DNA from 2 places in the Geothrix sp. 21YS21S-2 genome. Region 1 is predicted to be linked to the other one. Evidence: riboswitches for the same ligand, from Rfam matches in the RefSeq annotation. Region 1 holds a riboswitch; the other holds the start of a gene.
What was found. A riboswitch is a leader RNA that binds a small molecule or an ion and turns the genes downstream of it on or off. The one in region 1 is predicted to bind S-adenosylhomocysteine.
Positions count from the first base shown of each region.

Region 2: another riboswitch for S-adenosylhomocysteine. It lies ahead of ahcY (adenosylhomocysteinase); the one in region 1 lies ahead of RAH40_RS13155 (PfkB family carbohydrate kinase).

Region 1 covers NZ_CP132910.1:2,987,604-2,994,634, forward strand. The annotation lists gene gmd (GDP-mannose 4,6-dehydratase) at 1-887, opposite strand, end outside; gene RAH40_RS13150 (SPFH domain-containing protein) at 1,047-2,081, shown strand; S-adenosyl-L-homocysteine riboswitch at 2,133-2,215, shown strand; gene RAH40_RS13155 (PfkB family carbohydrate kinase) at 2,276-3,181, shown strand; gene RAH40_RS13160 (SLBB domain-containing protein) at 3,293-6,175, shown strand; gene RAH40_RS13165 (NAD-dependent epimerase/dehydratase family protein) at 6,567-7,031, shown strand, end outside.
Region 2 covers NZ_CP132910.1:243,235-250,265, reverse strand. The annotation lists gene RAH40_RS01160 (tRNA threonylcarbamoyladenosine dehydratase) at 1-82, opposite strand, end outside; gene RAH40_RS01155 (TatD family hydrolase) at 79-813, opposite strand; gene ahcY (adenosylhomocysteinase) at 813-2,213, opposite strand; S-adenosyl-L-homocysteine riboswitch at 2,289-2,363, opposite strand; gene RAH40_RS01145 (amidohydrolase family protein) at 2,402-3,823, shown strand; gene RAH40_RS01140 (YaaA family protein) at 3,906-4,640, opposite strand; gene RAH40_RS01135 (substrate-binding domain-containing protein) at 4,710-5,465, shown strand; gene trpA (tryptophan synthase subunit alpha) at 5,452-6,204, opposite strand; gene trpB (tryptophan synthase subunit beta) at 6,206-7,031, opposite strand, start outside.

The DNA.
Region 1 (7,031 bases):
TCGATGTCGTCTACCTCTGAGGGCCGGAGGAAGCGAGGATCGGTATCGACGAATTCATGCCAATCCAGCCCAACCGTTGCAAAGGCCAGATCCAGAAACCCGCGGATTGAATTGGAGACCCCGGTGGCGATGACATAATCGTCAGGCTCCTCCTGCTGCAACATGCGCCACATGGCCTCAACATAATCCCCGGCGAAACCCCAGTCCCGCCTTGGCTCCAGGTTTCCAAGAGTCAAGCGATGTTCCAGGCCCAGCTTGATTCTAGCTGCCGCCCGGGTGATCTTTCGGGTCACGAAGTTCTCGCCCCGCCTGGGGCTCTCGTGATTGAAAAGGATCCCGTTGCATAGAAACAGCCCATAACTCTCCCGGTAGTTCACGACTTCGTGGTGCGCAGCTACTTTCGCGACGGCGTACGGCGAGCGCGGCTCGAACCTTGTTCCCTCGTTCTGGGGCGGTTTCGCCCTCCCGAACATCTCGCTGGAACCCGCCTGGTAGAACCGGGCAGCCTTCCCCCCATGCTTCAGGTGGAATCGGAGCGCCTCCAGGAATCTCAGGACGGCAGTTCCGTTCACCTCCATTGTGTATTCGGGCTGATCGAAGCTCACCCGCACATGGCTCTGCCCTCCGAGGTTGTAGATTTCATCCGGCTGTGCAAGATCAAGGATGTCCCGCAGGGACCCTGCGTCAGCAAGATCGCCGTAATGGAGGAAAAAATTCGGATTCGCCTTCCCACCCATGTGGAGGTGATCAATCCGGCTGGTGTTGAACGCCGAGGACCGCCGGACCATGCCGTGGACCTGATAGCCCTTCGAGAGGAGCAACTCCGCCAGGTAGCTTCCATCCTGGCCCGTGACGCCGGTGATCATCGCGGATCGTGAAGTGGGCATTCCTGCTCCTAGAGTTTGCTAGATGATAGTTGGCAAACGCTTCAATCCGGCCAAAAGAACCGCTTGGAGGGAAACCAGGGCGCCCCTCTCTCTACGCCCCAGAGTTCTTCTCCGCTCCTGGTATAATCCCTCGGCACCAAATGCCGCGAGGAGGCCTTTATGGCTTTTATGGACTGGGGCAAGGCCCAATTCATTGAAATCATCGAGTGGCTGGACGATTCAAATGACGTGCTGGCCTGGCGTTTCCCCGTGCGGAACCAGGAGATCAAGAACAACGCCCAGCTGGTGGTGCGGGAGAGCCAGGAGGCCACCTTCGTCCACGAGGGGCAGTTCGCCGACACCTTCACCCCCGGCACCCACACCCTCTCCACGAAGAACATGCCCATCCTGGCCGACCTCAAGGGCTGGAAGTACGGCTTCGAGAGCCCCTTCAAGTCGGAGGTCTACTTCACCAACACCCGGCTCTACAACGACCTGGGCTGGGGCACCTCCAACCCGATCATGATGCGGGACGCCGACTTCGGCATGCTGCGCATCCGCGCTTTCGGCATCTATTCCATCCGGGTGAAGGACTCCAAGAAGTTCCTCAAGGAGCTGGTGGGCACCAACGGCGTCTACACCAAGGACGACATCACCGAGCAGCTGCGCAAGAGCCTCATCAGCAAGTTCACCGACGCCCTGGGCGAGGCCAAGGTCCCCGCCCTGGACCTGGCAGCCCACTACGACGACCTCTCGGACCTGCTTCGCCAGAAGATGGACCCCGAATTCCAGACCATGGGCCTGGAGTGCTCCAAGCTCTTCATCGAGAACATCAGCCTCCCCGAGGAAGTCGAGGCCATGATGGACAAGCGAACCTCGGTGGGCATGATGGCCCCCGTGATGGGCGCCTACACCCAGATGCAGGTGGCCGATTCCGTGCCCCTGGCCGCACAGAACCCGGGCGGCATCGCCGGCATGGGCATGGGCCTGGGCATGGGCGTGGGCATGGGCAACATGATGGGCCAGCAGATGGGCGGCGCCATGGGCCAGATGGCCCAGGCCCCCTACCCCGCCGGCCAGGCCGCCCCGGCCCCGGCCAAGGGCATCAAGGAGGAGCTCACCGAACTCAAGGATCTCTTCGACAGCCAGCTCATCACCCAGGCCGAGTTTGATAAGCAGCGCAGCGCCATTCTTTCCAAGCACGGAATGGCCTGACCGCCCTGGAATGGCGTTGCCCCTCAAGGGATCGGCAAGGTAGGATCTAATGTCACCGAGGAGCGTTGCGAGCCGTCCCGTCCGGACGGCCTAGGCTCGGCGGCCTCCGTCCCGTCCAACGACGCTCACCCCGCGATCCCGCAAGGGCGCAGGGTGGGCATCCATCTCCATTCCACCACGTCCGGAGAACCCCCATGAGCCTTCTCGCCGTTGGAAGCGTAGCGTTCGATGACCTCGAGACCCCCTCGGGCCGCCGGGACAACATCCTGGGCGGTTCGGCCAGCCACTTCTCCCTCAGCGCGAGCCGGTTTCATCCCGTGCAGGTGGTGGCGATCGTCGGCGAGGATTTCGGTCCGGACCATTTCAAGGTTTTCGAAGGCCGCCCCATCGACCTCTCGGGCCTGATCAAGACCCCCGGCCTCAGCTTCCACTGGAAGGGGCAGTACGGCAGCGACCTCAATGAAGCCAGGACCCTGGAGACCCACCTGAACGTCTTTGCGGGCTTCAAGCCGGACCTTCCCGCGGCCTTCCGCAGCTCCCAGTACCTCTTCCTGGGCAACATCGATCCCACCCTCCAGCTGGACGTGGTCAGGCAGATGTCCCCCCGCCCCAAGTGGATCGCCCTGGACACCATGAACTTCTGGATCGACGGCGCCCGCGGGGCCCTGCTCGAGGTCCTCAAGGAGATCGACATCCTCCTCGTGAACGAGGCCGAGGCCCGCTCCCTCACGGGCGAGCGGAACCTCGTGAAGGTCTACGCAGCGATCCGCAAGCTCGGCCCGCAGATCCTCGTCGTCAAGCGCGGCGAGTACGGCATGCTCCTGTTCACCCCCGAGGGGCACTTTGCCGCTCCCGCCTTCCCCCTGGAGGAGGTCCACGATCCCACCGGAGCGGGCGACACCTTCGCAGGCGGGTTCCTCGGCTACCTCGCGGCCGCCGGGACGCTGGACCTGGCCACCATGAAGCGCGCGGCCCTGGCCGGAACGGTCATGGCCAGCTTCGCGGTGCAGGATTTCGGGACGGAGCGGGTGCAGGCTCTGGGCACCGAGGAGTACGAGAGCCGGATTGGAGCATTCAGGGAAATGATCCATATCGGTTGAGGAGGGCAGGTTCCACAGCGGACCGCAAGGTTGACGCCGACGAAGCGAGCGCCTACCTATTAGGGCGTGTTCCCTGCTGGTGCTAGGATTGGAAAATTAAAAGGTGATTTCATGCTTCGTCCCCGCTATGTAGGCGTCTTGTTCACGGCCCTCTCCCTCGTGGCCCAGGAACCGGGCCTCCCGGATCTCCAGAGCCTCCGGCAGGCTGCAACAGCGGCCCAACTGGGCGGGGCCGCAGCCACGGATGCCGTCCCACGGGGTACCGCGGCCACGGCTCGAACCCTGCAGGCACAGGAAGGCGCGCGCCAGGCTCCGTCCGAGCAGGACTCCATCCAGGCCGAGATCAAGGCCGCCAAGGCGAAAGAGCGAGGACCGAAGCGCTTCGCCGAGGACCTCTTCACGACGCGGCAGAGCTCTCCTTCCGGAACCGAGGGCGGCATCTCCGAGGACTACGTCCTGGGCGCCGGCGACCAGATCCAGATCAGCGCCTTCGGCAGTGCAAACTTCGAGCTCCCCGCCCAGGTGGACGGACGCGGCGAACTCGTGGTCCCCAAGGTGGGTTCGGTCAAGGTGGCCGGCATGAGCCTGGCCAGGGCCCGCTCCGCCGTCCAGGCGAAGGTGGCCCAGCAGTTCAGCCGGACCACGGTCGACCTCTCCGTCGTGAAGCTGCGGGAGGTGCGCGTCTTCGTCCTGGGTGAAGTCTACCGCCCCGGCGGCTACCTGGTCCCCAGCCTCAGCAGCCTTGTCAATGTGCTGAGCCTCGCGGGCGGCCCCACCGCCGCCGGCAGCTACCGCCAGATCCGGGTGATGCGCGGCGGCAAGGCCGTCCACCAGGTGGACCTCTACCCCCTGCGGGCCGAAGGCCTGGGCAACATGAATTTCGGCCTTCAGAGCGGCGACACCGTCTTCGTGCCGCTGGCCTTCAACCAGGTCACCCTGGAGGGCGCCTTCACCCGCGTGGTGGCCGCCACCGGCGACCTGCAGCCCAGGAAGGTGAAGACCCGCCTGGACAAGGAGATCGCCAAACTGAAGGAGCAGATCGCCGCGGAGGAATACCGCCTTGGCCCCAAGGGGTCCCCCAACCGCATGCATGCCGAGGCCCTGCTCGGGGAGCGGGAAGGGACCGAAGACATCGACCCGGACCGGGAACAGGACAAGGCCACCTCCAAGAACAAGGACAAGAAGCCGGACCTGGAACTGGAGCAGGAACGCTCCCAGGGTCAGGGACTGGATCAGTCTCTGGCGGCGGGCCCCATCCAGGGGCAGACAGCCTCCTACCAGGAGCCCACGCTAGCCGAACGGACCCTCATCGAGGAGCGCCTCGTCCTCCTGCGCAAGCGCCTTGACCGCATCAGCGTCCAGGCCCGTGGCGACCAGCGCACGACGAACATCCCAGAGCAGGAGGCCAAGGCCGAAAGCATCTCCATGGAGAACAGCGGACTCCCTGGCTGGCTCGCCCGTTGGAACTCCGACGGCGTGGCGCCTTCCATGCAGTTCGAGATGCTGCCTGGCGAGACGGTCGACCAGGCCCTGCGTTTCGCGGGGGGCCTCGCTCTGCAGGCCTTCGAGGACAGTCTCGTCCTGCGCCGCCTGGCCAAGGGCGGCGTCCTGGACGCCGCCGACGTCCCCCTGGCCAAGGCCGGCCAGGTCGAGCTCCGGCGGGGCGACGTCCTCTCGGCCCTCACCAGCCGCGAGCGCAGGGAAAGGCTCGTCACGGTATCCGGCTGGGCCCGGGTTCCCGGGAGCTTCTCCCGGCCCGAGGGGCTCCGGGTCGGCGACCTCCTTCGCAGGGAGTCCCAGCTTCTTCCCGACACCTACCTTCACCGGGGCGAGATCGTCCGCACCCTACCCGACCAGAGCACCAGCTACCTCGCCTTCGACGTGGCCCAGGCCCTCTCCGGCGAGCCGGCGCATAACCTCCTGCTCCAGGACCGTGACCAGATCGAGCTGTACCGGGTCTCCGACCTGCGCCTTCCCCAGACCGTCCAGGTCAGGGGCCCCGTCTCCCGTCCCGGCACCTTCCCCTTCCACGAGGGCATGCGCGCCTCGGACCTCCTTTTCCAGACCGGCGTCCTCCTGAACGAAGCCGACCGGCTCGTGGCGGAACTGGCGCATACACGCGAGGGAAAGCCCAGCGAGATCAGAAAGCTGGACCTCACGAAACTGCTCTCGAGCGAGACCTCCAGCCCGGTCGCCCTCAATGACGAGGCCGTCAACCCCCTCCTCAAGCCCCAGGACCAGATCAGCGTCTACGCGAAACCCGACTATCGCCCCCACCGGAGCGTGACCCTCCTCGGGCAGGTGGTGCGGCCCGGCGTGTACGTGCTGGATTCCCCCCGAACCGGCCTTCGGGAAGTTCTCGCCCGGGCCGGTGGCCTCACCGCCGAGGCCATGCCCCAGGGTTCCATCTTCCTTCGCCCCATGGCCACACCGAATCCCGACTCGTTCAACGTCGAGTCGCAGCGCGCCAACACCCAGGCCCCCGCCCTGAACGGCATCAACAACATCCTGGAAAGGCTCAACGAGACCAAGCGGCAGCCCACCACGGGCACCCTTCTCAAGACCCCCATCCTCCACGGACTGGGCACGGGAAGCCTGGACCGCCTTGTGGTGAACATCCCCGCCATCCTTGCCGGAAACGACAAACTGGATGTGGATCTCCAGGATGGGGACGAGATCATCATTCCCCGCAGGACGGAGACAGCTTATGTGATCGGGGAAACCGCGAGCCCCTTCATGTCCTACCACGTCGTGCCCGGCTTCAAGGTACGTGACATGGTGAAGGTTGCCGGAGGTCTCACCCGGAATGCTGATGACTCCAATATCCGCCTCCTGAAGGCCGATGGCCGGATTCTCGACCGCAGCATTCTCGGGATGGAGGTGGAACCCGGGGACGCTGTGCTTGTGCCCCAGCGGGTGCGGCGTGACACGACCTGGCAGGAGAACTTGCAGGCGATCACTCCCCTTGCCCTCATCCTGAACGCGATCAAATAAAAGGATAAAAAAACTTCTCACATAAATACAATTGAAATTATTCATTTAATTATGACCGATTCGATTTTCGTTAAAGGGGACCTCCGGGATCTCAGGAAGGATGTGCCTTCGGGTCAAAGACTTAAAATCTCCAAAATGGCCGTCAGCTATCAAGTCGGTCCCGATAAAAACAGTAGGATTTGATCGATATCACGATCGATTTATATTCGCCAAAGATAATAACCAACGAAGGATAAGCCATTTTTTTCAAAGTCGATCCCAAGTAAGGTATGCTGAATCAGCGAGCAATTTCCGTATTGACTCCAGTCGTTTTTCCAGCGACTCCGCTAAAACCCCGAAGCCGCCCCGGCGCAGGCCCGGATGGTTCTGACAATCCAACCAAGGGGACCTCGTGAAGCGCATTCTAGTCACCGGTGGCGCCGGATTTATCGGTAGCCATGTAGTTGACGCCCTCGTCGAGCAGGGCCGGGATGTCCTTGTCATTGATGATCTTTCCTCCGGGTCTGAGAGCAACCTCAACCCAGGCGCCCGGTTCGAACAAGGAGCCATCGAGTCAGAGCGCTCCGCGGACCTGATCCGAAGCTTCCGTCCCGAAGCGATCCTCCATTACGCGGCCCAGATCGACGTCCGCGTAAGCGCCGCCAATCCCGTCCTCGATGCCCAGCAGAACATCATCAATACCCTGAAGCTCTTGGAACTTGGCATGCAGAACGGACTGGCTTACTTCGCGTTCGCCTCCTCCGGCGGCGCGATCTACGGGGAGCCGCAGGCCGGGGCCCAGGATGAGAATCACCCCGAACGGCCGTGCTCCCCCTACGGTGTCGCCAAGTTGAGCGTAGATAAGTACCTAGCTACA
Region 2 (7,031 bases), 2.5 Mb from region 1:
CGAAGACGGCCACCCGCGCGTCCTGGAGCCGGGCCAGGGGCTCGGCGCCCAGGAGCTGTTCGGTGCGGGCGTACCATCTCATCTCAACCATCTCCTGAAGAGGCGCGAAGCGTTTTCATGGGCGGGCACCGGGCGGGGGGAAGCGGCGGCGATCCGCGCCAGGTTGGCGGGTTCGTTGGGGCCGGTCACTCCCTCCGGGGGCAGGTCGGGGGAATCCGTCTCGAAGAGGATCCGGTCCTCACGCAGCGCCGCCAGGGAGGCGTGGGCCCGCCTCGCGCCGGGAACGGTGAGGGCGCGCCCGAAGGACAGGTGCAGGCCGAGGGCCTGGAACTCCAGGGCCACCTCGGGGGCGCCGGAGAAGGCGTGCACGAGGCCGCCCGAGGCGGGGAGGCCGGTCTCCCGGAGGATCTCCAGCAGGCGCCCCGCAGCCTTCACGCAGTGCAGGGAGACCGGGAGGTCGCGCCGGATGGCCAGGGCGAGCTGGGCGCGCAGGGCTTCCTCCTGGAGCTCCCGGGAGGGCCTGCCGTCGGAGAAGTCGAGGCCGCATTCGCCCGCGCCGGCGCCGGCGTCGAAGGCCGCCTCCAGCCGCGCCGCCCAGCCCGGGGACGCGCCGTCCACGTACCAGGGATGCAGGCCCGCCATGGGAAGGATCTCCGGCCGGCGGCCCAGCTCCAGCACCCGGTCCCAGTCGCCTTCCCGGGTGCCGCAGCAGACCATGTGCGTCACCCCGGCCTGGGCGGCCCGGCGCAGCACCGCCTCCAGCCCGGCGCCGAAGCGCTCGTCCTGGAGGTGGCAGTGCGCGTCGAAGAGCACTAGTACCGGTAGTGCTCGGGCTTGAAGGGCCCTTCCACGGGAACGTTGATGTACTTCGCCTGGGTCTCGGAGAGCTCCGTGAGCTGGGCGTTGAGCTTCTTCAGCTGGAGCCTCGCCACGTGCTCGTCGAGCTTCTTGGGCAGGGTGTAGACGCCGACCGCGTACTCGCCCTTCTTCGTCCACAGCTCGATCTGGGCCAGGGTCTGGTTGGCGAAGCTGGAGCTCATGACGTAGGAGGGGTGGCCGGTGCCGCAGCCCAGGTTCACCAGGCGGCCCTTGGCCAGCAGGATGATGCGCTTGCCGTCGGGGAAGATGACGTGGTCCACCTGGGGCTTGATCTCCTCCCAACGGTAGCCTTCCAGCGAGGCGATGTTGATCTCGCTGTCGAAGTGGCCGATGTTGCAGACGATGGCCTGGTCCTTCATCTTCGCCATGTGGGCGTGGTCGATGACGTGGTGGTTGCCGGTGGCGGTGACGAAGATGTCGGCCTTGTCGGCGGCGTAGTCCATGGTCACGACCCGGTAGCCCTCCATGGCGGCCTGCAGGGCGCAGATGGGGTCGATCTCGGTCACCCACACCTGGGCGCTCAGCGCGCGCATGGCCTGGGCGCAGCCCTTGCCGACGTCGCCGTAGCCGCAGATGAGGGCGACCTTGCCGGCGATCATGACGTCGGTGGCGCGCTTGATGCCGTCCACCAGGGACTCGCGGCAGCCGTAGAGATTGTCGAACTTGGACTTGGTCACGGAGTCGTTGACGTTGATGGCGGGGAACTTCAGCTCGCCCTTCTCGGCCATCTGGTAGAGGCGGTGGACGCCCGTGGTGGTCTCCTCGGTGACGCCCCTGATGCCGGCCAGCTGCCGGGAGTAGAAGCCGGGATCGGTGGCCAGGGTGCGGCGGATGGCGCCGTACAGCGCCCGCTCCTCCTCGTTGCCGGGGTTGTCCAGCAGGGAGGCGTCCTTCTCGGCCCGGGCGCCCAGGTGCACCAGGAGGGTGGCGTCCCCGCCGTCGTCCAGGATCATGTTGGCCGCGCCCTCCTTGAAGGCGAAGATGCGGTGCGTGAAGTCCCAGTAGTCGTCCAGGCTCTCGCCCTTGAGGGCGAAGACCGGGGTGCCGCCCTGGGCGATGGCGGCGGCGGCGTGGTCCTGGGTGGAGAAGATGTTGCAGGAGGCCCAGCGCACCTCGGCGCCCAGGGCGATCAGGGTCTCGATGAGCACCGCGGTCTGGATGGTCATGTGCAGCGAGCCCGCGATGCGCGCGCCCTTGAGGGGCTGGGCTCCCGCGTACTCCTCGCGGATGGCCATGAGGCCGGGCATCTCAGTCTCGGCGATGGCGATCTCGCGGCGGCCCCAGGGGGCCAGGGACAGGTCGGCGACCTGGAAGTCGGTGGTGGTGGCGGTCATGGGAACTCCTGGGCGGCTGCCGGGTGGGGACACCGGGCGGCGATCCCGCGCCTACCCGCGAACCCGGCTGAGGTTTCAAGGTAAGCGCCGTTGGGAGCACAGGCTTCCGAGCCTGGGACATGGAGATGCCTTGCAGCGCCTCTCGGAAGTACCCAATGATACGCAATCTCAGGTATCCTGGCAATGACATGGACGCCCCCCAGCCCGTCTTCGACACCCTGATCCGGAACGCCCTGGTGGTGGACGGGACGGGAGGCCCCCGCTTCAAGGCCGACGTGGGGCTCCTGGACGGCCGCATCCATGCCGTGGGGGACCTGGGCCCGGCCCGCGCCGCGGCGGTGCTGGACGCGCAGGGCCAGGTGCTCGCCCCGGGGTTCATCGACACCCACACGCACGACGACCGCGCCGTGTTCCGCGCGGATTCCATCCTCCCCAAGTCGAGCCAGGGGGTCACCACCGTGGTGGTGGGAAACTGCGGCATCAGCCTGGCGCCCCTTTCCCCCCTCCAGGCCCCCCCCGCCCCCCTCGACCTCCTGGGCGGTGCGGAGGACTTCACGTTCCCCACCTTCGCCGCCTACGCCCGGGCCCTCCAGGACGCCCCGCTCGCCACCAACGTGGCCGCCCTGGTGGGCCACGGAACCCTGCGCGTGCGCACCATGGAGGACTGGTCGGGGCCCGCGGACCCCGGGCAGCTGCGGGCCATGGTGCGGGACGTGGAGGAGGCCATGGAGGCCGGCGCCCGCGGCCTCAGCACCGGCCTGGCCTACCCCACGAACAGCGGCGCCGACACCGCCGAGGTGGTGGCCCTGGCCCGGGCCGCGGCGAGGCACGGCGGCCGCCTCGCCATGCACGTGCGCGACGAGTTCGACGGCGTGGCCGGCGCCACCCGCGAAGCCTTCCGCTGCGCCCGGGAATCCGGGGCCTTCCTGGTGCTCAGCCACCAGAAGGTCGCAGGCCGGGCCAACCGCGGCCGCAGCAGCGAGCTCCTGCGCCTCTACGCGGAGGAGGGCGCCGGGGTCCCCTTCGCCATCGACGCCTACCCCTACACCGCGGGCTCCACGGTGCTGGACCCGGCCTTCGCCTCCCAGTCCAGCAAGGTGCTGGTCTCCTGGTCCCTGCCCCATCCCAAGGCCGCGGGCCACACCCTGGCCCAGGTGGCCAAGGGCTGGGGCTGCACCGAGGCCCAGGCCCTGGAGCGCCTCAAGCCCGGGGGAGCCATCTACTTCCACATGGACGAGGCCGACGTGGAGCGCTTCCTGGCCTTCGACCGCTGCATGGTCGGCTCCGACGGCCTGCCCCACGACGTCCATCCCCATCCCCGCCTCTGGGGCACCTTCGCGCGCTTCCTCCGCGTGTACGTGGCCGAGCGCAACCTCTTCACCCTGGAGCAGGCCGTGCACAGGATGACGGGCCTGCCCGCGGAGGTCTTCGGCCTTGCGGGCCGGGGCCTGGTCAAGCCCGGGTGCCACGCGGACCTGGTCCTGTTCGATCCGGCCAAGGTGCGCGACATGGCCACCTACGAGCACCCCGGCCTGGCTGCGGAGGGGATCCTGGAGGTGTTCGTGAACGGCGTGCCGCGGGAAGCGGGGAAGGCGGGACAGTTCCTCTGATCCGGAATCCGGGAAGTCCTGGAAATTGGGCCCCTCGGTTCGCGGCCTTGATCTCGAAGATCGGCACCACCCCTGGAAAAGCCTATCGCCGGAAGACCCAGCGGTCGCCGGTGCTGTCCTTGGGGTCGAAAGCGTAGCCCTCCGAGTCGAAAGACTTGAGCCCTTCGGGTTCCCTGATCCGGTTCAGGATGGCGAAGCGGCACATGAGGCCCCGGGCCCGCTTGGCGTGGAAGCTCACCACCTTGCCGCCGTCCAGGAACACCGGCGTCAAGGTGCGGGCCGGGAGCGCCACGGCCCGGGAGAACTCCCCGGACGCGAGGTTCACCAGGGGGCCTCCGTCCAGGGCCGCCTTCAGGGCCCGGGTGAGCGTCCCTTCCCAGAAGGCGTAGAGGTCGGGGCCCTTGGGGTTGGGCAGGCGCGCGCCCATCTCGAGGCGGTAGGGCTGGATGAGGTCCAGGGGGCGAAGCAGGCCGTAGAGGCCCGAAAGGATGCGCAGGCGGTCCTGGGCGAAGGCGAGGTCCGCGGCGTCCATGCCGGTGGCGCCCAGCCCGTTGAAGGCCTCCCCGCTGTAGGCGAGGGCGGCCGGCCGGGCGTTGGCCGGGCTGAACGGGGGTTTCCAGGCCCGGTAGCGGCCTGCCGTCAGAGCGGCCAAGTCCTCGGACATGGCCATGAGCTTGCCCAGGGCTCCCAGATCCAGCTTTTTCAGGAGGCCCGCCAGCGTCCGGGCCTGCGGGAGGTGGACCGGGAGGGAAATGGGGACCTCCGGGACGGGCCGGTCGAAATCCAATTTCTTCGCTGAGGAAATCAAGAGAATCACGAAGACTCCGATAAGGGAGGGGTGACGATCTGCAGGACGAACGTTTCCTCCAGCCTATAAGGAGTTCCCATGAACGTGGGCCGGATCTGCATCATCGCCTTCGCCGCCATCTGCCTCCGGGCCCAGGACCTCGTCCTGGCGGTGGGCATCACGCCCGCCCAGAACATCTTCAACCGCATCCAGGGGACCTTCGAGAAGGCCACGGGCATCCACCTGGTCCTCAAGGACGCCCGCAGCCCCGAAGCCTGGCGCCTCCTGGACGCCGGGCAGGTGGAAGCCGCCTCGGGCGGCCTCACCTGGGAGGACTGGGTGGCCTCCATCAAGGCCAAGAACCTCCGGGTGCCCTCCGAGGAGGAGATCACCCGGTTCCAGATCGGCATCGACCAGATCCAGGTGGTCACCAGCCCCGACGTGCTCCTGTTGGAGCTCGGCCGGGAGGAGCTGCAGGGCATCTTCAGCGGGAAGACCACCAACTGGAAGCAGGTGGGCGGGGACGACGCCCCCATCGTCCTGCTCCTGGATCCCACCCAGATCGCCACCAACGACACCTTCCGCGGCCAGATACTCGGCGGCGCGCCCTTCGGGCCCGCCAAGTGGACCTTCCCGGCGGGCGTCACCCTGGTGCAGGCCGTCGCGGCCACGTCCCATTCCATCGGCTTCGCCCCCAAGGCCTCCCAGGAGAGCCTCAAGGTCAACAGCCCCGTCACCCCGGCCATCACCCGGCCGGTCCTCCTGGTCATCAAGGGGAAGAAGCCCAGCGCCAGCCTCCGCCGGCTCCTGGACTACCTGGAAAGCCCCGAGGGAAAGCAGCTCACGGTCCGGTGACCGGCAGCCGCGGCCCCAGGAAGGCGCCCAGCGGGGCGCCTCCCGCCAGCGCGGCCACCAGGGCGGAGCCGACCACGGGCACCGCGCCCAGGGCCCGCACGCGCTCCAGGCTCCCGGGGTCGTCCAGGCCGAAGCCCACGGCCAGCGGGCGGTCCGTGGCGCCGCGCAGGGCCTCCAGGCGCTCGGCCACCGGGCCCAGGTCGGTGCCCTGCCCCGTGCCGGTCACCCCCAGGCGCGCCACCACGTAGGCGAAGCGCTGGGCGAAGGGATGCCCGGGGCCCGGGTCGGGCCGGGAGGCCAGGAGCTGCCGGGCCCTGGCCAGGGGCGTGGTGGGGGTCAGCAGGGGCACGATGGGGTAGCCCGCGGCCCGCAGGCGCTCCTCCCACGCGGGCTCCTCGCCGAAGGGGAGGTCCACCACCAGCAGGCTCCTCACGGGGGTGGGCGCCAGGAGCCGCTCCAGGTCGTCCCCCAGCTGCAGCAGCGGATTGAAATAGGTGAACAGGACGACGTCCGGCCCCGGAAGCCCGGCCAGCGTCTCCAGAACCCGCCGCGGCGAGGTGCCGGCCTCCAGGGCGCGGTGGGCCGCGGCCTGCAGCACGGGGCCGTCGGCCACGGGGTCGGAATGGGGCAGCCCCACCTCCACGGTGCCCACCCCCAGGGCCCGGAATTCCGCGAGCAGCGCCGGAAGGCCTGAAAGCGTGGGATCGCCCGCCATGATGAAGGGAAGGATCGGTTCCATGTCAGGCTCCCAGCGCGGCTTGGTAGGTGGAGAGGTCCTTGTCGCCGCGGCCGGAGAGCCCCGCCAGGACGGTGCGCGCCCCGAGCCGCCCCAGGACGGCCAGGGCGTGGCTGGATTCCAGGGCCGGCAGGATGCCCTCGGCGCGGCAGAGGCGCCGGGCCGCTTCCAGGGCCTGGGCGTCCGAGGCCCGCAGGGCCTCGACGCGGCCCTCCAGGCACAGCGCCGCCAGCTCCGGGCCCATGGAGGGATAGTCCAGGCCCGCGCTGATGCTGGCGGTCTCGGCTGTCCAGCCGTGCTCGTCCTGGAGCAGGAGGCTTTTGCAGCCGTGCAGGACGCCCACGCGCCCGCCGCCCACGCGCGCGGCGTGCTCGCCGATGCCCGCGCCGTGGCCCCCGGCCTCCACCGCCACCAGGCGCACCGGATCGTCCCGGAACGGCACCATGAGTCCCAGCCCGTTGCTGCCGCCCCCCGCGCAGGCCACCACCACCTCGGGCAGTTCGCCGCAGGCCTCGAGCACCTGGGCCCGGGCCTCCTCGCCGATGACGCTCTGGAAGCTGCGGACGATGAGCGGGAAGGGATGCGGGCCCAGGGCCGATCCCAGGATGTAGTGGGCCCTGTCGCAGCGCCCCGCCCAGGTGCGCAGGGCCTCGTTCACGGCCTCCTTGAGGGTGCGCAGGCCCGCGGTCACCGGCACCACCTGCGCCCCGAAGAGCCGCATGCGGGCCACGTTCGGGGCCTGGCGGGCCATGTCCACCTCGCCCATGTAGACGGTGCAGGATAGGCCCAGGCGCGCGCAGGCCGCGGCGCAGGCCACGCCGTGCTGGCCG